Regions from separate parts of the Ensifer canadensis genome, predicted to be linked through region 3. Evidence: predicted binding sites of a transcription regulator. Region 3 holds the regulator's gene; each other region holds the start of a gene.
The links. Region 3 encodes LexA, which represses DNA repair genes until DNA is damaged. Its sites were predicted from a motif close to TGTTCNNNNTGTGTTCNG; they were not measured.

Region 1 (5,565 bases), on a different replicon from region 3:
GGTGCCCGATCCGACGGGCGAGCGGCCCGGCACTTTGGTTGTCGATGTCGGCAACCATTTCCTCTATCGCGTCTATGAGAACGGCCAGGCGATGCGCTACGGCGTCGGCCTCGGCCGGGCCGGCTTCGCCTGGGCCGGTCGCGGCGTCATCCAGTACAAGCGGCCTTGGCCGCGCTGGAAACCGCCGAACGAAATGGTCGCACGCCAGCCGGAACTGCAGCAGTACAGCATCGAGGCCGGCGGCATGGAGCCGGGGTTGAAGAACCCGCTTGGCGCCCGCGCGATGTATATCTTCCAGAACGGGGAAGATACGCTTTACCGCATCCATGGCTCCCCGGAATGGTGGACCATCGGCCAGTCGGTGTCGTCGGGGTGCGTGCGCATGATCAACCAGGACGTCGTCGATCTCTATGACCGCGTGCCGAACGGCACGCCGGTCGTGGTGACGGACCTTTCGGGCGGCGGAATGGCGGCGCAAACACCGGCCCAGCCGCAGGACAATCTCCTGCCTGGCGAAGGCGGCATCCCCGGCGCACCCCCGCCGATTTATTAGGACCGGCGATGTCGACCGTGGGAGCATTCAACGCTCCCACGGTCGACAGCTGGCCTCAGATGACGAGCAGCGGCGTCTTTCCCCGGACGCGATTATAGAGGTCGATTGCGTCCTGCTGCAGCATCCGCACGCAACCGGCCGAAGCGTTCTTGCCGATCGAGCGCCACTGCGGCGACCCATGGATGCGGTAGAGCGTATCCTGGCCATCCTGGAAGATATACATCGCCCGCGCGCCGAGCGGATTGCTGAGGCCCGGATCCATGCCGCCCGCCTCGATGCCATATTTCTTCAGGTGCGGCTGGCGCGCGACCATGTCGTCCGGCACCGTCCAACGCGGCCACTTGCGCTTCCAGTGCACGACCGCCCTGCCCTTCCAGGCGCGTCCCTGTGCGCCAAGACCGACGCCATAGCGGATCGCCTTGCCGCCGGGCAGCACCCAGTAGAGGAACATCTTCTGCGTATCGACGACGATCGAATAGGCCGGCTCGTTGGTCGCATAGGCGACCTCCTGCCGCAGGAATTCCGGCTTTATCGCATCGAACTGCACCCCCGGAACATCATAGCCCTCGTCCTTGACCGGACCGTAGATCTGGGCGTAATCGAGCTTTGGCGGCGGCTCATCCTTGCGCTCAAGCTCGATCGGGGCCTTCTCTGGCGGGGTGATGACGTCCTTGCTGGTCTTATCGGCGGCATTTGGCTCGAGACCGGGCTTGGGGACCTGTGTGCAGGCGCTCAAAATAGAGCTTGCGACCACTGCAAGCAGTGATCGGCGGGACAATTGAAAAGACACTTTTTTATTCCGGGTTGGATGTATGCGAGGAGAGAGTTGTGGCTGTTGGTCCCATTCGTGACCGAAATGTGGTCAAAGCCGATCTCTTTGGTGGATGATCCTCGCCAGTCGCTCGCCGCCAACTGAGTGTTGCAAAATTCACCCGGTCGGGCGCGAGCGGGGAGTCAACTTGACGGCAGACGGAAGCGGCAAGTCGCGTTCAGCCTAGCAGTTGGTCTAAAGCATATCGCGCAAAAGTGCGCAGCGGTTTTGCGATGACGACATGCACAAAAACAAGAGCTTAAAGCGCGCAAGCGAATCCTGGAAATCGCGACGCGCTTTAGGTGAAAGCGTCCTTCCGCAGCACACTCTCGGCCTGCTCCGAGCTCATCTCGAACACTTTTCTGCCTATCTCGAACCCGAAACCGTTGCGAGCGAATGCGGACAGCTCCTTGGCCTTGCGCTTGTCGTTGAGCTCGCCGCGGCGGAAGGGGCCGAAAGCGCGCTTGCGAGCAAAGACCACGGCAGCAAACAGATCGTCGGTCTCCTCCAGCGCCACGGCGGCGGTTTCCCTGTCGATGCCCTTCGCCGAAAGCCTCTGCGCAATCGCCCGTTTCGACTTCCCGCTGCGCACCGCCGACTGCGTGCTGAGCTGCGCATAATCCGCGTCGTTCAGGGCATTCAGATCATAGGCGAACTTGACCGCGAACTCGGCAACGGCCTTGAGCTGCTGCTGGCTGATATCCTCGAACTTCTGTCGCGCCTTCCGGGTGATGGCGTCGAACAACTGTTTCTCCGTCATCATCTGTCGTTCGAGGCGATAGACCGCCGAATTGCGCGCCCAGGACAGCATGCGCGCGGTCGGCGCGTCGGAGGGCGGCGTGTCAGAAGGCGGATCGTCGGCTTGTAGATCGTTTGATGTCACAGGGTGGGCGGGCTCTTTTGGGATGCGCTTGATGGGCGATATTTCGCCCACAGAGATAGCCGCAAACGTGGCGCTTCGGTAGTCGCCACGGGCGGGATTGATTGCGGTAACGCTAGCCCGGCATTTTGCGACCGGAAACCGATGGGCATTTCAGCCATTGCCAACCGGGCCTTTGCAATGTGATCTGCGGCTGATATGTTCCTAATTCGTTCCCCGTCGTGAATCTCTCATATCGAGCGCGGGGATGCCTCGGCGTCGCCCGCAGGGCCGAGCAATCGGTGCCAGCGTTCAGCGCGAGAGGTAGAATCGGCAGAGACTTACCGGGGACTTCGGCGTGGCGGCGGCCTATCTGGAAAAATTGAATGATCGACAGCGCGATGCCGTCGAATTTGGCGTAACCGCACCCGGCGAAACGATTGCAGGGCCACTCCTGATCATCGCCGGCGCCGGGTCGGGCAAAACGAATACGCTCGCCCATCGTGTTGCCCACCTCATCGTCAATGGCGCCGACCCCCGCCGCATCCTGCTGATGACGTTTTCGCGCCGTGCGGCCTCCGAAATGGCGCGACGGGTCGAGCGCATCTGCGCCCAGGTGCTTGGGGCAAACGCCACTGTTGCCACCGATGCGCTCACCTGGGCCGGAACATTCCACGGCATCGGCGCGCGCCTGCTGCGCATCTATGCCGAGCAAATCGGCTTGAATGTCGATTTCACGATCCATGACCGGGAAGACAGTGCCGACCTGATGAACCTTGTCCGGCATGAGCTCGGCCTCTCGAAGACCGAGAGCCGCTTCCCGACCAAGGGCACCTGCCTGTCGATCTACTCGCGGGCGGTCAACTCCGAGACGCCGCTGAGCGAGGTCTTGCGCGCGCACTATCCCTGGGTTTCCGGTTGGGAGGAGCAGTTGAAGCAGCTGTTTTCCTGTTATGTCGAGGCAAAGCAGACGCAGAACGTGCTCGATTACGACGACCTGCTGCTCTACTGGGCGCAGACCGTCAGCGTGCCGGAACTGGCCGAGGACATCGGCAACCGTTTCGACCATGTGCTGGTCGACGAATATCAGGATACCAACCGGCTTCAATCATCCGTGCTGATGGCGTTGAAGCCAGGCGGCAGGGGCCTGACGGTCGTGGGCGACGATGCCCAGTCGATCTATTCGTTCCGGGCAGCGACAGTGCGCAACATCCTGGATTTTCCGGGCGAGTTCACCCCTCCGGCCGACGTCATCACGCTTGATCGAAACTATCGTTCCACCCAGACGATCCTTGCCGCTGCCAACGGCGTCATCGATCTCGCCCGGGAACGCTTCACCAAGAACCTCTGGACCGAGCGGCAGTCGGCGGAAAGGCCCAAGCTGCTGGCGGTCGCGGATGAAGCCGACCAGGCGCGCTATATCGTCGAGAAGGTTCTGGAGAACCGAGAGATCGGCATGACGCTGAAGCAGCAGGCGGTGCTGTTTCGCTCGTCGAACCACAGCGGGCCGCTCGAGGTGGAGCTGACCCGGCGCAATATCCCCTTCGTGAAATTTGGCGGGCTGAAGTTTCTCGACAGCGCCCATGTCAAGGACATGCTGGCGGTGCTCAGGTTTGCGCAGAACCCGCGGGATCGGGTCGCCGGCTTTCGCCTGCTGCACATGATCCCCGGTGTCGGCCCGCAGACGGCCGGCAAGATCCTTGACGCGATCGCCGCCGACCCGGAACCGCTGGCAGCCCTCGGGGAGATCCCCGCCCCGCCGCGGTCCGGCGACAACTGGCGGGATTTCGTCACCCTGATCGAGGGGCTACGCAAACAGGCAGGCGGCTGGCCGGGTGAAATTGCCCAGGCACGCGAATGGTACGAGCCGCATCTCGACCGCATCCACGAGGACGCGGACACCAGAAAGGCCGACCTCCTGCAACTGGAGCAGATCGCCGGCGGCTATCCGAGCCGGGAACGCTTCCTGACCGAACTGACGCTCGATCCGCCTGATGCGACCAGCGACCAGGCCGGCGTGCCGCTGCTTGACGAGGACTATCTGATCCTTTCGACGATCCATTCGGCCAAGGGGCAGGAATGGCGCTCGGTCTTCATGCTCAATGTCGTCGACGGCTGCATCCCCTCCGATCTTGGCGTCGGCACCACGCATGAGATCGAAGAGGAGCGCCGGCTGCTCTACGTCGGCATGACACGGGCAAAGGACAGCCTGACGCTGATCACCCCACAGCGGTTCTTCACGAGCGGCCAGCATGCGCAGGGCGATCGCCACGTCTACGCCTCGCGCACGCGGTTCATTCCGGCAACGCTCCTGCAGTTCTTCGAGACGGCATCCTGGCCGGTGGTCAGCGCCTCAGCGTCCGAGCGCAGCGCCAGGCAGATCCGCATCGATGTGGGCGCGCGCATGCGGACCATGTGGAAGTAAGGAGCGGCACGTGGCCGAGCCTAGCGACACCGTGATCGGAAGACAGACTACAGCCGATGCGTCGGGAACGGAGCGGCAGCGCAAGATCATCCATATCGATATGGACGCCTTCTATGCTTCGGTCGAACAGCGCGACAATCCGGAGCTGCGCGGCAAGCCGGTGGCTGTCGGCGGCGCGGCTGCGCGAGGTGTCGTTGCCGCCGCAAGTTACGAGGCACGCAAGTTCGGCGTCCATTCCGCCATGCCATCCGTCACTGCGAAGCGAAAATGCCCCGATCTCATCTTCGTCAAGCCGCGCTTCGACGTCTATCGCGCCGTGTCGCAGCAGATCCGCGAGATTTTTGCCGAATATACGCCTGTCATCGAACCCCTGTCGCTCGATGAGGCCTATCTCGACGTGACCGACAATCTGAAGGGCATGGAGATCGCGACCGAGATCGCCGAGGAGATCCGCGCGAAGATCAAGGCAACGACGAACCTGACGGCCTCGGCCGGCGTCAGCTACAACAAGTTCCTCGCCAAGATGGCGAGCGACCAGCGAAAGCCGGACGGGCTGTTCGTCATCACGCCCAAGAACGGGCCGGCTTTCGTCGAAGCGCTTCCAGTGAAAAAGTTCCATGGCGTCGGGCCGGCAACGGCCGAGCGGATGAAGCGGCTGGGCATCGAAACCGGCTTCGACCTGCGACAACAGACCCTGGCGTTCCTGCAGGAGCATTTCGGCAAATCCGGCCCGTACTTCTACGGCATCGCCCGCGGCATTGACGAGCGACGGGTGCAGCCCGACCGGGTGCGCAAATCGGTTGGTGCGGAAGACACATTCGTCGAGGATATTTTCGAGTTCGAACCGGCATGTGCCGAGTTGCTGCCATTGGCCGACAAAGTCTGGCGATACTGCGAGGCGCAGGGGATCAGCGGAA
Region 2 (5,565 bases), 270 kb from region 3:
ATGCCCACGGCGTCGTGTACATTTCCTGCAGTTCCTTGCTGTGCACGTAAAGCGCAAGCACCAGAGCGGAAGTGAAGGCTGAGGCCACGCCTGCCTGCCCGACCATCTCGAAATCGACCGCGAGATAGCCGCGCCCGGGAACGGCACCGCCGTCCTTGTTGTCGAATTCATGCAGTTCGACGTAGCGCTTCACCAGAGCCAGGCTGAGGAAAAAGAAGATCGCGAACGACACCAGCCAGAAGGAAAGTTCCGTTCCGGTCGCCGCCGCACCGGCAACGATACGGGTCGTGTAGAGGCCGGCAAGCGTGAACACGTCGACGAGAAGCTTGCGCTTGAGCACAAAGGTGTAGGCCGTCGTAGCACAGGCATAAAACGCCAGCACGCCAGCAAACTTCCACGGAAGGAGAAAGGTCAGCGAAACCGAGGCCAGGGTCAGGCAGACGACCAGCACCAATGCCGTCGGCACCGACATCTGGCCGCTGGCAAGCGGCCGGTTGCGCTTCTTCGCGTGGCGCCGGTCGTTCGCCAGATCGGAGAGGTCGTTGATGACGTAGACGGCGGAGGCCAGGAAGCTGAACGCAAAGAATGCGATGGCAACACTCACCAGCGCATCCAGATGCAGCACCTCATGATTGAGGATCATCGGCACGCCGATCAGCACGTTCTTCGCCCACTGATGGACGCGGATCGACTTCAGCGGCGCAAGCATGCTCACTTTGCCGGTGTCGAGTTTCTCGGCATCGTGACTACGACGCCATTTCTCAGCCGCCGCATCGGGTGCCACGACGATTGCCCGGCGCGACGCCTCGAAGACCGCGATGTCGTCGCGGCTGTTGCCCATATAGTCGAAGCCACCTTCGCCGAACCGTTCCACCAACGCATCACGCTTTCGGCTGCTGGTCAGATTGAGTGCCTCCGACGAATGCATGATCGAAGAAAAGAGCCCGATATGCGCTTCGACCTCTCGCGCGACGGAAGGTGCAGCACCGGTAACCAGCACGATGTCGCGTCCTTGGGCCTTTTCGGCGGCCAATCGAGCAAGGACGGCCTGGCGATACGGCCAGTCCGCCGCCATTCGTCCGGAGCGCAAGGCAACCTCATGTTTCAGACGCGCCTTGCCCTGCGATAGCCACATGAGCATCGGGAAGAGCATCAGCGGATTGCGCAAAACGATGATCGCAGCACCTTCCCACAGTGTGTCGGCAGCCAGTAAGGTGCCATCCAAGTCGACACACAACGGAATTTGCCGTGTTTCGATATGCGCATTCATGAAATCTACCCCAGCAATATCTGCCGGGGATAATCGCGCCGATCACTTTCAAAGGTGGAAATAAGCAGCGCGCCTACACCCGGAAATTGCCGTTCTGGTTAACAAATGCCGAGCCGCGAGCGATGTCCGTCAGCGGCTGCCGATCCAGTTCAAGGCGTCGCGCCAATCGGTCATACGGACCGGCGTTCCATGCGATCCGGTCTCAAAGAGCACGAAGCGGGCCGGATAGCCCTGCCCTTTCAACGCGCTGTACAGCGCCTTCTGGCTCGCTGCCGGATAGACACTATCTCGGCTGCCATGGCTGAAGAACATCGGCAATTTCGCCTTGTAGGCGGCGCTCTTGGTAAAATCAGGATCGGCAGCGCCGCCCATGATCATCATGCCGCCAAGCGCTGCCACAGCGCCCGCGTCACGAGACACACCCCAGCAAATGAAACTGCCCATGGAGGCACAGGCCAGCACGACAGGTCTCCCGCCGGAGCGCTCGGCGGCAAGTTTGACCAGGCCTGCAACGTCCGCGGCCCCGGCCGCATCGAAGGACCGCACGCTCGGCGCGTAATAAACGCCCCCATTGGCGACAGCGAGGTTCTTCAGGCGATTGAAGTTGCCGCCGAAGGAGAAATCATTGGCGCCGAGGCGCCGGTCTCCCCCGCGTCCATGGATGAAAATCACGGTGAATGCTGCGCCGCGCTCCCGACCGACGCGCGTCACGTCGAGCGAGCGCCCGCCAACATCGAGCGTCTCGTTGACCTGCTCGCCTTTGACACCCAACGAGACGAAGGCGCGTTTGACGCGCCGCTCCGGAATTTCGTCGCGTTCATTGATATCGCGCAGTTCCTGATAGTCGACGACGCGGTAGTCACCGCCCTCGCTCTCCTCCAGCACCTTGCCGTATGAAAACAGATCGTCCTTGTAGGGCTTAAGCACCTGCGCCTCGGCGCAAACGATCGAGCTTGCAAAAAGGCCGACGGACAGAAAAATGGCGGCAAGCCGGCGAAAGCAAAAATCAGCTGTGGACACGGACAACGAAGGGCTCCCTGGTTCGCGGCAAAGCCTTGCCATCGGCCCGACAGCAAAGCAACAGTTGGTAACAAACGCCGACGCAGAGGCTTTATTTTGCAGGCATCCGGCGCGGCCATTCTCCTTTTGTTCGCACAATCGGCAAGAGTCTGGCAGAATTCGGGTGATTCGAATGACTGGGGATGGCGACAAGACCGAGGTCTTGCTATGGCCTTCAGCACCTCCGCACGACAGGAATGATCTAGACGCCCCATGGACGACAACAGCGACCTCTTCTCCGCAATACCCGAACAACCGAAGCCCGTCGTGGCAGACGCCGCGCCTGTTGCGCGAACGGCGCCGGCTCCGCGTGAAGAACCGCGCCCTGCTCCCAAAGGCAGCGACAGCGGCGACTATGATGCTTCGGCGATCGAGGTGCTGGAGGGGCTGGAGCCTGTCCGTCGGCGTCCGGGCATGTATATCGGCGGCACCGATGAAAAGGCGTTGCACCATCTCTTCGCCGAAGTCATCGACAACTCGATGGACGAAGCGGTGGCGGGGCACGCCAACTTCATCGAAGTCCATCTCGACGCCGACGGCTATCTGTCGGTAACCGACAACGGCCGCGGCATTCCGGTCGAAAACCATCCCAAATTCCCGGGCAAATCGACGCTCGAAGTCGTCATGACGGTTCTGCATGCCGGCGGCAAGTTCGACGGCAAGGCCTATGAAACTTCCGGCGGTCTGCACGGCGTCGGCGTCTCCGTCGTCAACGCGCTGTCGGACGATCTCGAAGTCGAGGTTGCCAGAAATCGCAAGCTCTATCGCCAGCGCTTTTCGCGCGGCGTGCCGCAGGGTGGCCTGGAGGAGCTAGGTGACGTCCACAACCGACGCGGAACGCGGGTTCGGTTTCATCCCGATCCGCAGATTTTCGGACCGCATGCCCGCTTCGAGCCGGCGCGCCTGTTCCGCATGGCACGCTCGAAGGCCTATCTCTTCGGCGGCGTCGAAATCCGCTGGTCGTGTGATCCGTCGCTGCTGCCGGAAGGCTCCGAGATACCGGACCGGGCGGTGTTCCACTTCCCCGGCGGCCTGAAGGACTATCTTGCCGCAACGCTCGGAAAGGAGTTCACGGTTACCCGCGAGATCTTTGCCGGCAAGTCCGAGAAGTCGAACGGCCACGGATCGCTCGAATGGGCCGTCACCTGGTATGGTGGCGACCAGCAAGTCCATTCCTATTGCAACACCATTCCGACGCCTGAAGGCGGGACGCACGAGGCAGGTTTCCGCATCGCGCTCACAAAGGGTCTGAAGAATTACGCCGAGCTGACGCAGAACAAGCGCGCCGCCATTATCACCACCGATGACGTGATGATTTCAGCCGCTGGCATGCTCTCGGTCTTCATTCGCGAGCCGGAATTCGTCGGCCAGACGAAGGACAAGCTGGCAACCGTCGAAGCACAGCGCATCGTCGAAAACGCCCTGCGCGATCCTTTCGATCATTATCTTGCCGACAACCCGGCCGAGGCGGCAAAACTGCTTGAATGGGTGATCGAGCGCGCCGACGAGCGCGTCCGCCGCCGCAAGGAAAAGGAAGTCAACCGCAAGACCGCGGTGCGCAAGCTGCGCCTGCCCGGCAAGCTTGCCGACTGCTCGCAGAACACAGCCGAAGGTGCGGAACTTTTCATCGTCGAAGGGGATTCGGCTGGCGGCTCGGCCAAGCAGGCGCGTAACCGCGCGAACCAGGCCATCCTGCCGCTTCGCGGCAAGATCCTCAACGTCGCCAGCGCCGGTCGGGAAAAGCAGGGCGCCAACCAGCAGATCGGCGACCTGATCCAGGCGCTCGGCTGCGGTACTCGCAGCAAATACCGGGAAGAGGACCTGCGCTACGAACGCATCGTCGTCATGACCGACGCCGACGTCGACGGCGCGCACATCGCCTCGCTGCTGATCACCTTCTTCTACCAGGAGATGCCGGAGCTCATCCGCGGCGGCCACCTCTATCTCGCCGTACCCCCGCTCTACCGCCTGAGCCAGGGCTCGAAGACGCTCTATGCCCGCGACGACGCCCATCGCGAAGAGCTGATGCGCACCGAATTCAACGGCCGCGGCAAGGTCGAAGTCGGCCGGTTCAAAGGTCTCGGCGAGATGCTGCCGGCGCAGCTCAAGGAAACGACAATGGATCCGAAGTTCCGCACGCTGCTCAAGGTCCAAATCGACGACGTCGATTTCGAAGGCACGCGCGAAGCCGTCGACAGCCTGATGGGCACCAAGGCCGACGCACGCTTCCGGTTCATCCAGGAACGCGCCGTGTTCGCGGATAATCTCGATATCTGATCGACCGAGACGTCGCGGTGCCTATGTGTTTACAAGCAGATAGGCACCGTGGGTGAAGCCGATAATGGCACGCCCGAAACGACGGGCGTTGCCCATTTGCGAGGCGCCTTCAAAGACGCCGCTCCGACTATCGATCGAGATCTGCAGGTGTGCGCAGCGCCTTCTCCATGAACAGGCTCAGCGGATCCGGCTGGTAGTTGCCGAAAGGCGGGCGCTCGACATATCCGGCGCTCCTGTAGAGCCCGATTGCTTCCGGCTGGTGAATACCGGTTTCAAGCCGGATGATATCAAGACCGCAGTTCTCGCCGTGCCGCTCGACTGTCTGCAACAAACGCTTTCCGACCTTCAGTCCCCGCGCCTGCGGGTCGACGAACATGCGGTTGATCTCCGCCGAACCATCGCCGGCTTCGACCAGCGCGCAGCAACCGACGACAATTCCATCAAAACGCGCGACGAAGAAGGATACGCTTGGCTTCTCCAGCGTCGGCACATCGACAAGGTGGTTGCTTTCCGCAGGATAGAGCAATGCGGCATAGGCGTCCGACATTTCCAGAAGGCGCAGGATTTCCGGCTGGCGTGGTAACTCTTCGGCGATCGTGACGTCAGGCAATTTTTATCCTCGGCAATGGCTTGGTTCGTTTGCGGTTCTGAAGCGAAACTAACGGCCTGTAGGTCGGCACCCAATACGTCAAATTGCGCAAGGACCAGACCTGCCCATCAATCCGAATGACGCGGCGAAACAAATTGTTTCTGCGCGTTCAGGCCATTGCCCTAATTCCGGAAGAATCACACAGGCAGAAGTCGTGCAACCGGCGCCCAGATGGATACAGCCAGACCATGAAAGCCACCCTGATCGTTATGACCATCCTTGGCTGTGACCACGACGTCAGCCAGTGCCAATATATCTCGACGGTCGACGGGACATGGCCCTCGATCGCCCAATGCGATACGGATTCGCA
Region 3 (5,565 bases):
GAGACCTGCGCGTCGCCCTGCGCGAGCGGATGTTTTACGTGCGGCTGCGCACGATGACGAAGAACCGCATTGTCACGGTGTTTGATCGCTATCCGGAGCAGACGGCACAGCTGAAGAAGCTCGGGGATCTGTTTGGCAAGGCCGGCCGCGTCCAGCTGGCGCAAGTCAACGTCTCGGAGATCGACCGCATCCAGATCGACCGTGGCCTCGCCTTCATCGGCGACATTGACGTGCGGATCAAGCAGTCGGAAGCAACGATCCGGGCGATGACCAAGGCCAATGCCAACGTCAAGCTGTTGAAGACGATCCCCGGCATCGGCGAGTTCTTCGCCCGGCTGATCGACGCGGAGATTGACGATGTATCCCGCTTTCGCAATCCGAAGAAGCTCGCCGCCTATGCCGGACTGGTGCCCTCGACCTATTCCTCCGGCGGCAAGACCTTTCACGGCAAGATCATCAAGCAGGGCAACAAGTGGCTGCGCTGGGCTTTCGTCGAAGCCGTCACCCCCGCCATCGCCAGCGATGCGCAACTTCATGACCAGTACGAGCATCTGAAGATCAGAGGAACCAACAAGGCGCGTGTGGCGATCGCGCGCAAGCTTTTGACGATCGCCTTCCAGATCCTGCGTGACCAGCGCGCTTACGAGCCGCGCGGCACCAGCACCACGGAAGGCGCGTCGACGATATCCCGGCTGTCCTGATTGTCGTCTAGCGAGCCCGGCAGGACTGGGCTGCGCTCCTCAAGGAGAATGGGAAGCCGGGAGCCGAACGCCACTCTGTGACCGAAGCCAGCACGGCATCAGGGTCACGCATTGGAGACTGGTTCAAGAACCGAACGGCAGATGCCTGTCGCGCGGAAGGAAGAGATTTAGCCGATCGGCGAAAATGCCGATCAATAACCAACCGAACCCAAGGAAAAGCCGCCAATCGAAGGCGTTTCGCCCCTTGTGTTCTTTCATTGGAGACGATCATGGCAAAAGGTCAAGTGCGAAGTAACCGCGAGGTTAGAAAGCCAAAGAAGGACAAGACTGTCAAAGCCGCCGTTGTGACGGAAGGCTCACAGGTGAAGCTGGCCGGCAGCAGTTTCTCCCTGGGCAAGAAAGACAAGAAGTAAGACGGTCGGCTTTAACCTCTCGAACTAACGACACGAGAGAGATATCCGTCAGTGGCCAGTCGAACTGGGGTGCGCAACGTCTCCGCGACATCCCGGCGCGACTGGTCGAGCACCCGCGGTCAGATGCCGGTTTCGTAGCGCGTTTGAACGTCGTATGTATTTGGCTGGAGATGCGAAGATCGCTACAGGCGGATGCCGCTGGCCACTCGCACTCCATTACGGCGTCCAACATCATCGGAAGCATTTGCGGCGGGTATTGTTGATCAGCTGCCAGCGCCACGCTTTGAGGCGGGCGCCGGAAAATCGAAAACGCCAACGCACCTCACGCCAATCTTTGTGCCTTCATTGCCACAGCTTGAGCACCAGTGCTCGCCTTTCGCAAAGAACTGTTGAACACGGCACAGTGCCCGGCATGCTTGCTGGACTTCGGAACGAAAGCACGGTTCACATCGTTAACCAAACCATCGCCGCCACCTCTGATCTAGTGGACGTTCACCGTGCTTGCAGCCTTGCTTATCGCCTCGATTATCGCATCGCCTAACATCGCCCTCAGCGCTGCCACGGTCGACGACCTGCAAGCCGACTTCGAAACGGCCGTGCCCTGCCAGCAGATAGACGGCCGGAACGTTTGGAAGGGAACGATCGCCTACTACATCCAGTCCTTCGTCTATCAAGGCGACACGCCGGTCGCGACCGAAGCGGCCGACGCTGTGCTGCCGGAGGACAACTCCGCGGAAACCGTCAAGGAATTCGAGGACGCCTGCTCCGCGACGCAGCCGGCCTGATTCAGGCCTCCTCTAGCAGATCGCCCATCGATATTTCTGCTGATCCCTTGATGGCAGGCTATTTCCACTGCGTCCCATCGGCCGCGGCGCAACCGTGCGGCGGGTGTCCGTTGCCAAATGTCAGCTTCAGCCGGTCACAACCCCATTGATTGAGCGGCCCGGGCATCGCCGCATTCAACGCGATACCAACTTCGTCAAACGGGCTCTGCTTGTTATCCACGTATTGATACCAGCGAAACCCAAGGATCGCGGTCGCGGCGACAACGATGGTCAGCAAGATTTGAATCAGCTTCGTCATTAAACCCTCATTCCATAAACGGAAGGAGGCATATCAGCCTCGCGCGGCGCGTGCAGCGACGAGTTGGTCAATCTGCGCTTGATTGAACCAACATTCACAGAATTTTAGGCACTTGCGGAACACATATGGAACAGATAGTGTCTGTTCTTGATTTGTTTCACGCCTCTGGAGCGACTTGCCATGCTGACCCGCAAGCAACAGGAATTGCTTCTTTTCATCCATGAACGAATGAAGGAGTCCGGTGTACCGCCGTCCTTCGACGAGATGAAGGATGCACTCGACCTGGCATCCAAGTCGGGCATTCACCGGCTGATCACAGCGCTCGAGGAACGCGGCTTCATACGCCGGCTTCCCAACCGCGCCCGAGCGCTCGAAGTCATCAAACTGCCGGAAGCCTATGCTGCGAGCGCGCAGCCCCGTCGCGGGTTTTCGCCGAGCGTCATCGAGGGTAGCCTTGGCAAACCGCCCGCCCCTGCCCCCGCGGCGAAAACGCTGCCGGTTGCCGACAACAGCTCCGTGTCGGTTCCAGTGATGGGCCGCATTGCCGCCGGCGTGCCGATCTCGGCGATACAGAACAACACCCACGACATTACCGTGCCGCTCGATATGATCGGCAGCGGCGAGCACTACGCCCTTGAAGTGAAGGGTGATTCGATGATCGAGGCCGGCATTTTCGATGGCGATACGGTGATCATCCGCAATGCCACCACGGCCAATCCCGGCGATATCATCGTGGCACTAGTCGATGACGAGGAAGCAACGTTGAAACGCTTCCGGCGCAAGGGCGCTTCAATTGCTCTAGAGGCCGCCAACCCGGCCTATGAGACGCGCATCTTCGGGCCTGACCGGGTCAAGATTCAGGGCAAGCTCGTCGGCTTGATCCGCCGCTACCACTAAGCCCGTCTCACGCCAGCGCAATTCGAGGAAAAGTGCGGAGCGGTTTTCCGCCAGGAAATGCGTAAAAACAAATAGATAGAGCGCCTAGTGACTCCGTTTAAACCGGAAACGCTCTAGCCGCCTTCATGCCGGCCAGCCGCTCTCTTACTTCAACGTCTCGCCACATAGGGTAGCGAGACGGAGATTTTCGGATCGAGTGTTTTTCACGCTCGACGGATTTTACTCGTGAATCGAGTACTCGCCCAACTCGCAGAGATCCTGCTTGTCTTCAGTCGTGTCGAGACCGGAACCTTCTTCGAATTCAAAGCGCATGTCGTATTTGCAGACATCACGTCCGTCGGCGATGGTAATTTCCATGCTTTCGCCCGGATTAAGCACCTGCCGCCCGAAGACGTCGTCTTCCCACTGATCAACACCGACCGGCGATGTGTAGAAGTTCGTCAAAACGGCATTCGTCTTGTTCTTAAGCTGAAAGACGAGATCCTCAGCGCTTGCGGTGGCCGTCGTTACGGCAAGAATGGCAAGAGCAGTCAGGGCGATCTTATATTTCATTTTATGTCTTTTCCTCCATTGTTGGCTTTGTTTGACACTACCTATACGGGTCGCGCTGTTGGGATATTCATTCCCAGTTCTGTCTAGAGACAATATTTTCAGCACTGACAATAGTGACCGAATCACCATTTCGGGGCGCGTCCTCGCAAGGCCATGTCGTTGGCGACTGCGGACGTTCGCAAACTGGCGGGCAAGCGCAGCCCGGTCGAATTGCGCTTTGAAAACAGTGGTTGGCTGCGATGCGGGCAGCCTCGCTGCGCGTGTTGGACGCGCCGCATTGGCCCATGTTCCTTGCCCCCCGAAAACCGTACCTGCGTGCCGGCAGCATGTCCTTTGCGCAGGCACGCACAGCGTTTCACATTCGACAATCGGGCTGCTATTGACGGAGAACCGCTTTAGCCAATCGCGCAGGCGCTGGGTGACTTGTTGCTTTCATCGTGCGAGGGGCTGAATCACGCGCTCGCCGCCCTATCTACGTCACACTTTCGTTGACGCTCGCAACGAGCACGCGGCCGCTTACGCCACCGATGGCCGGTATTTCGACCGCCTTCGGATCTGCGTTCGCCTTGAACCTCGCGTGGGGCGTCGACCGCCAGCGGCATTCGCCGCTGCCAAACCTGTTGAGCGTGTGGCCGATGGCGCTCAATTCTCCTGAACGGAAACCCCGTCCTGGCCAATCTTGATCTCTACGCCGGTCGGTTTTGTTTCCTCGCGGTAGACATAGGCGCCGAGACCAATGACGGCGACGGCGAGCATGGCAATGATCAGATAGAGCCCATTACGGTTCATTCAGCAATTCCTCGCTTGGGTACGGTATGGGTAACTAGGTTCGTACCCAAGAAAGGCAACGGTGCGACGCGGACTGTTCGCTCCTCGCGCGGATGATGCAGGACGGATGCGAACGGCCGTAGGCTTTTTCTCCGCACGATCCGTTGGCCGAGCGCTCTTGCGACGCATCGGCTCGGGCCGCGGAACGTCCCCGACGTGGAGCACGAAAGCGTGCTGGCGCACGTATCGGGCACTTGGTCTGAATATGTGCCCGATGCGCGACGAGACGCCTCGTACCCCGCGCCTGAGCCCAATCGGCTGATGGCCCTACAACGAACGGCCTCAACGGGAGTGCGGTCCTCTGGATTGAGACTGCCCCCGAATGCGCTTGAGCACAAGCAACCCACCTCATAAGAAAGCTCATCAAATGCGCTTCAAAATCAGATGGATGATTGGATGAATCTCGATGTTCAGAACCTTGACGGAGCCTGCCACTGCGGAACGGTTCGCTTCAATGTGAAACTGAAGAGCGGCCTCCGCACCGCCCGCCGTTGCACTTGCTCCTATTGCCAGTTGAAGGGCGCGGTTGCCGTCTCTGCCGCCAAGGACGGGGTCACGGTTCTCTCCGGCGGCGAGGCACTCACCAAATATCAGTTCAACACGAAGGCTGCAGAGCATTACTTCTGCTCGAAGTGCGGCATCTACACATTCCACAAGCCGCGCGCGAACCCGGATTTCTACGGCGTCAACGCCGCGTGCCTTGAAGGCATAAGCCCATTCGATTTCGAGGAGCTACCGGTGAACGACGGCATCAACCACCCGATGGACACGAAGGGATCGACCGGCCCAAGGCTCGCAGGAACGCTCAAGTTTATCCCGGCGGAGTGACGACAGGCGCGGCTGGCAGGACGCCGGCCGCAGCCGTTCAAACTGCTGCACCCTGAATGAGGGGGGCGTTCGTTGCGCCGCCAAGACGTCGAAGATCTACTCGCGGAACGCGAACGGGCGCGCTTGACGAGGCAGAGTGTTGCCAGAAGCAATGGGGATGGAATCGGCAATCTGCTGCTTGGATCGAACGTCGAAGAGGGAGATAACGGGAACCAATTGCCACACCAAGAGGAATGTGTGGCAGCAGATGAAATCCTGCAGTC
Region 4 (5,565 bases), 1.4 Mb from region 3:
CGGTGCGCGGCATCCTGCAACTGACCCAGGCACTGATGGACCCGCCCTTCGACAACGGCACGGAAAACTTCCAGCCGTCGAACCTGGAAGTGACGACCATCGACGTCGGCAATGGCGCCGTCAACGTCATCCCTGCGAAGGCGGCTGCTGCCTTCAATATCCGCTTCAACGACACCTGGACCGCCGAGAGCCTGATGGCGGAGATCATCGCCCGCCTCGACCGCGCGGCAACGGACGGCGCTCTGCGGGCAGGCCGCGACCCGGTCCGTTACGAGATCACCTGGAACGAACGGCCGAGCCACGTTTTCCTGACGCGCAACAATGCGCTGATCGATTCGCTGTCAGGCGCTATCGAAGCGGTCACCGGCCAGCAGCCGAAACTTTCGACCACCGGCGGCACCTCGGATGCGCGGTTCATCAAGGACTATTGCCCCGTCGTCGAATTCGGGCTTGTCGGCCAGACCATGCATATGGTGGACGAGCGTGTCGCCGTCGCCGATCTCGAAACGCTGACGGAAATCTACGAAACCTTCATCTTCAGCTGGTTCGGCCATGCCGCTGCTTGAGGAGGTTCTTTCCTATATCAAGGGCCTCTGGCTGCTGATCCAGGGCAATGGCGAAGGCTTCCGCTGGCTCGATTTCAGCGAGAGCGGATTGTGGCGTTCGTTTACAGCGATGCTCTGGTGCCTGCCGGCCATTGCCGTCACCTGGGCATCCTGGCGGCTTTATTATCTCTCTGCAATGCCAACAGGAACCACTGTCGGCTTCGGCTTCGTCTTCAAGCTTCTGGTTGTCGATCTCGCCAGCTGGCTGCTGCCGCTGGTGCTGGTCTTCGTCCTGGCGCGCCCACTCGGCTTTGCCGCCGCCGTGGTGCCGATCGTCGTCACCACCAACTGGCTTTCCGTGCCGCTGTCCTATGCGATGGCGGTGCCGGCGGCGATCCGCCTCGTCATTCCCGGCAGCGAAGGGCTGACGAGCCTGATCTGGCTGGTGCTGCTCTTCGTCAGCATCGGCATACTCTTCCGGCTGCTGCGCATCATTACCGGAAACCAGACCTTGCTGGCCACGGCGCTGACGGCGCTTTTCCTGCTGCCGTCGATGATGATGGGCGAATTGCTGCAGCAGTTCTTCGGCCTTATCCCGACCTGACAGACGTCACGCGCCATCTGAGCGCGACGTTACCTTCCTCAGTAATCGACCTGCATGAAATAAAGCCCGTCGGGCGGCGCCACCGGACCGCAGGCCTTGCGGTCGCGCGCTTCGAGTGCCGCCTGCAGCTCGTCCGGCGTCCATTTGCCTTCGCCAACCAGCTTCAGCGAGCCGGCGAAGGAACGGATCTGATTGTGCAGGAAGCTCTGCGCCGTGGCGCGAATTTCGATCAGATTGCCGGTGCGAGAGACATCCAGCCGGTCGAGCGTGCGCATCGGGCTTGTCGCCTGGCAATGGACGGAGCGGAAGGTGGTGAAGTCGTGGTGGCCGACGAGCCGTTGCGCGCCTTCATGCATCGCCTCGTGATCGAGCGGCTTCGTCACCCACCAGGCACGCTTCGCCTCCAGCGCCAGCCGCGACGGACGGCAGATGATGCGGTAGAGATAATGCCGGCGCAGCGCCGAAAACCGTGCGTCGAAGGCGTCTGTGACTTCCTGGGCGTCGAGGATCGAGACGCCCTCGCCGGCCATGCCCAGATGCGCGTTCAGCGCATTGCGCAGCGTGTGAGGTTTCCACTCGCGCGTCAGGTCCGCATGCGCCACCTGCCCGACGGCATGAACGCCGGAATCGGTCCGCCCGGCACCGCGGATCGAGACGGTTTCGCCGGTCAAGGACAGGATCGCTTTTTCGATCGCGCCCTGGACGGAAGCGCCGTTGTCCTGGCGCTGCCAGCCGACATAGTTGGAGCCGTCATATTCGACGATCAGTCGAAAGCGCGGCATCAGCCGACCCTCGTGCCGGCGGCGATGGGCGTACCGCGCAGGAAATCGGCAACACTGAGAGCCTTGCCGCCTGCCCGCTGCAGCCGCGTCGGCCGCACGGCACCGTCGCTGCAGGCAATGGTGAGAGTGTCGTCGAGCACCGTTCCGGCGGTTCCTGCCGCCGTCACGCGCTCGGAGTTCAAAACCTTGATGCGCTCCGGCTTGCCGGCGATCTCGAGCTCAAACCAGGCGCCGGGAAAAGGCGACAGGCCGCGAATATGGTCGTGCACTTCGCGCGCGGTCCTCGCAAAATCGATGCGAGTCTCGGCCTTGCTGATCTTGGCGGCGTAGACGACGCCCTCGCCCGCCTGCTCGGTCAGTGGCAGGTCATCGGCCTCAAGCTTGCCGATCGCTTCCTTCATCAGGTTAGCGCCGACCTGCATCAGCCGGTCATGCAGCTCGCCCGCCGTCATCGTCTCGCCGATCTGCACCGCCTTGGTGAGCGCGACCGGGCCTGTGTCCAACCCCTTGTCCATCTTCATCACCATCATGCCGGTCTCATGGTCGCCGGCCATGATGGCACGCTGGATGGGAGCCGCACCACGCCAGCGCGGCAAGAGCGAGGCATGGCCATTATAGCAGCCGAGCCGCGTTCCGGTCAGGATCGCTTCCGGCAACAGCAGGCCATAGGCGACGACAACGGCAACGTCAGCATTGAAATCACGGAAGGTCTGGCGATCGGCTTCGTCCTTGAAGTTGACGGGCGTGAGCACGGGAACGCCGAGCAGCTCGGCCGCCTGGTGCACCGGCGACTTCTGCAGGTCGAGCCCGCGCCGTCCGCCGGGCCGCGGCGGCTGGGTATAGACGGCAACGATCTCGTGACCTGCCCCTGCGAGTGCGGCAAGCGTCGGTACGGAAAATTCCGGCGTTCCCATGAAGATGATGCGAAGCGACAAGGCGGATACTCCGACCGTTTGAAATCAGGCCCCTTCAAACGGGTTTACGCGCCTCAAATCAAGCCCCTCAACGACAAAGCGCCCTGCGGGCGCTTTCCTCGGGATCAGATCGCCTTGGCGCCGCGGGTCTTTGCAGCCTTGGTGAACCTGCGGATCACCATGTCCCGCTTGAGCTTGGAGATGTGGTCAATGAACAGCACGCCGTTCAAGTGATCGATCTCATGCTGCAGGCAGGTCGCCAGCAGGCCGTCGGCCTTGACGATCTGTTCCTTGCCGTCACGGTCGAGGTGCTTGACGGTGACCTCCGCCGGACGCTCCACCTCGGCATAATAATCCGGAATGGAGAGGCAGCCTTCTTCATAGACCGAGAACGCGTCGGACGAAGCGACGATTTCGGGATTGATGAAAACGTGCGGGGTCTTCTCGTCGCCTTCCTTGGAGACGTCGAGAACCAGCATGCGTTTCGCCACGCCGATCTGGATGGCGGCGAGCCCGATACCCGGGGCGTCATACATCGTCTCGAGCATATCGTCGGCCAGGCGACGGATGTCGGCATCGATGGTTTCGATCGGGGTCGAGACCTGACGCAGAACAGGATCGGGAAGGATGATAAGCGGCTTGATCGTCATATCGCTCCCATAACCGATCTTTCCATCCGGGTGCAAGAAAATTGGCGCGCACGCTACGGGCATCGCGGCAATGTCGTCTCCCGTTAACCGCGCCGGGTAAATGTTCTCGTTTTGATCTGGTCTTCAAAAAAGAATCTGTTAGGCTTGCCGCATGGAACCTGCGCCAATTTCGTTTGACCAGCCTGTTTTTCTCATCGGCACCGTGCCGGTCACTGTCGCCCATCTCTGCATGGTTCTGGCCGTGCTGGCGATTGGCTTCGTGGTGATGACCGTTTCGCGGCGGCGGCGGGCGGGCGACGACGAGCGTCACGAGCAGATGGCCATGCTGCTGGCAGCGCAGACGGAAATGCAGGGCCGCATCGCGGCAATGGCCGACGTGTTCGGCAGCCGCCAGGCGGAACTGAACCAGACGCTGAGCCAGCGGATCGATGGCATGACGCACCGGATCGGCGCCTCGATCAGCGAGCAGACCAAGGCGACGCACGAAAACCTGCGGCGATTGCAGGAGCGCCTGGCAGTGATCGACACCGCCCAGAACAACATCCAGTCGCTGGCCAAGGACATGGCCGGGCTGCAGGCCATCCTTTCGAACAAGCAGACACGCGGCGCCTTCGGCCAGTCGCGTATGGAAACGATCGTCGCCGACGGCCTGCCGATGGGCGCCTTTGCCTTCCAGACGACGCTTTCCAACGGCGCCCGGCCGGACTGCACCATCCGCATGCCGAACGACCAACCGCCGCTGGTGATTGACGCGAAGTTTCCGCTGGAGGCCTGGAACGGCATGCGGGACGCTGCAACGCCTGAGCGCCGGCAACAGATGGTGCAACTGTTCCGCCGCGACATGGAGGTGCATGTCCGCGATATCGCCAGCAAGTACCTGATCCCCGGCGAGACGCAGGAGACGGCTTTCCTCTTCGTTCCCTCGGAATCGATCTTCGCTGAAATCCACGAGCATTTCGAAGCGATCGTCCAGAAGGCGCATCGCCAGCGGATCGTCATCGTCTCGCCGTCGCTGCTGCTCCTGTCGATCCAGGTGATCCAGTCGATCCTCCGTGACGCCCGCATGCGCGAGCAGGCGCATCTCATCCAGGGGGAAGTGGGGCGGCTGATGGAGGACTTGACGCGCCTCGACGAACGGGTCCGCAAGCTGCAGGGTCACTTCGCCATGAGCCAGAAGGATGTCGAAGAGATCCTCATCTCCTCGGGCAAGCTTTCCCGCCGCGGCGCCAAGATCGAAGCGCTGGAACTTGAGGCGGAAGGTGCGGCACGACCGGAAGAACCGCGCCATGCCGTCGACAATCGCGTCGGGCAATTGCGCCTCAGGGTGGTTGACGAGGACTGACGGTCTCGGGCACTCTCCGGCCAAAATCAGCAATTCGACGGGACATCTTCACATGATCACTGTTTTTGGGTCCATCAATATGGACCTGATCGCCACGACCGCGCGTCTGCCGAAGCCGGGCGAAACCGTTGCCGGCTCGGGCTTTTCGACTGCCGCCGGTGGCAAGGGCGCCAATCAGGCGCTGGCCGCACGGCGTGCCGGCGCCATCGTTCACATGGCCGGCGCCGTCGGCTCGGACAGCTTTGCCGACGGCGCGCTCGAATTGCTGCGGGAGGCCGGCGCCGACCTGTCCTTGACCAAAACCGTCGAGGAGCCGACGGGCACGGCCCATATCCTCGTCGGCGGTGAAGGCGAGAATGTCATTGTCGTCGTTGCCAGCGCCAACGCAACGGTCAACGAAGCCGATGCAGTTGCCGCCGTTGGTGGCCTGAACGCCGGCGACACCCTGATGCTGCAGCTGGAGATACCGGCAGCGTCGGTGGAAAAGGCGCTCTCGGAAGCCCGGCGCAAGGGCATTCGCTCCGTCATCAATATCGCGCCCCTGACCCCGGAAGCGGCCCGCCTCGGCCGGCTGGCCGATATCGTCATCGCCAACGAGACGGAGTTCGAACTTTTGGCCGGCAAGACCGGGATCGAAGGTCACGAACGCGAAGAGGCAATGAGAAAGCTGCACGCCGAAACCGGCCACACAGTCATCGTCACGCTGGGCGCGGAAGGCGTCATCGCCG

Region 1: a site for LexA is predicted at 2,444-2,461, ahead of J3R84_RS21600 (ATP-dependent helicase). Genes of this name have one in related genera too.
Region 2: a site for LexA is predicted at 2,407-2,424, ahead of parE (DNA topoisomerase IV subunit B). Genes of this name have one in related genera too.
Region 4: a site for LexA is predicted at 3,597-3,614, ahead of J3R84_RS00290 (DNA recombination protein RmuC). Genes of this name have one in related genera too.

Annotation. Positions count from the first base shown of each region.
Region 1 covers NZ_CP083371.1:422,360-427,924, reverse strand. The annotation lists gene J3R84_RS21615 (L,D-transpeptidase) at 1-553, shown strand, start outside; gene J3R84_RS21610 (L,D-transpeptidase) at 609-1,343, opposite strand; gene recX (recombination regulator RecX) at 1,663-2,175, opposite strand; gene J3R84_RS21600 (ATP-dependent helicase) at 2,582-4,648, shown strand; gene dinB (DNA polymerase IV) at 4,683-5,565, shown strand, end outside.
Region 2 covers NZ_CP083370.1:1,185,683-1,191,247, reverse strand. The annotation lists gene J3R84_RS05865 (UbiA family prenyltransferase) at 1-1,270, opposite strand, end outside; gene J3R84_RS05860 (alpha/beta hydrolase) at 1,400-2,332, opposite strand; gene parE (DNA topoisomerase IV subunit B) at 2,543-4,606, shown strand; gene J3R84_RS05850 (GNAT family N-acetyltransferase) at 4,734-5,216, opposite strand; gene J3R84_RS05845 (hypothetical protein) at 5,444-5,565, shown strand, end outside.
Region 3 covers NZ_CP083370.1:1,453,797-1,459,361, reverse strand. The annotation lists gene J3R84_RS07215 (IS110 family RNA-guided transposase) at 1-701, shown strand, start outside; gene J3R84_RS07210 (hypothetical protein) at 971-1,114, shown strand; gene J3R84_RS07205 (hypothetical protein) at 1,612-1,899, shown strand; gene J3R84_RS07200 (hypothetical protein) at 1,958-2,197, opposite strand; gene lexA (transcriptional repressor LexA) at 2,378-3,094, shown strand; gene J3R84_RS07190 (hypothetical protein) at 3,314-3,646, opposite strand; gene J3R84_RS07185 (hypothetical protein) at 4,289-4,435, opposite strand; gene J3R84_RS07180 (GFA family protein) at 4,871-5,302, shown strand.
Region 4 covers NZ_CP083370.1:59,464-65,028, reverse strand. The annotation lists gene dapE (succinyl-diaminopimelate desuccinylase) at 1-566, shown strand, start outside; gene J3R84_RS00310 (hypothetical protein) at 553-1,149, shown strand; gene truA (tRNA pseudouridine(38-40) synthase TruA) at 1,188-1,931, opposite strand; gene fmt (methionyl-tRNA formyltransferase) at 1,931-2,866, opposite strand; gene def (peptide deformylase) at 2,971-3,495, opposite strand; gene J3R84_RS00290 (DNA recombination protein RmuC) at 3,647-4,837, shown strand; gene J3R84_RS00285 (ribokinase) at 4,890-5,565, shown strand, end outside.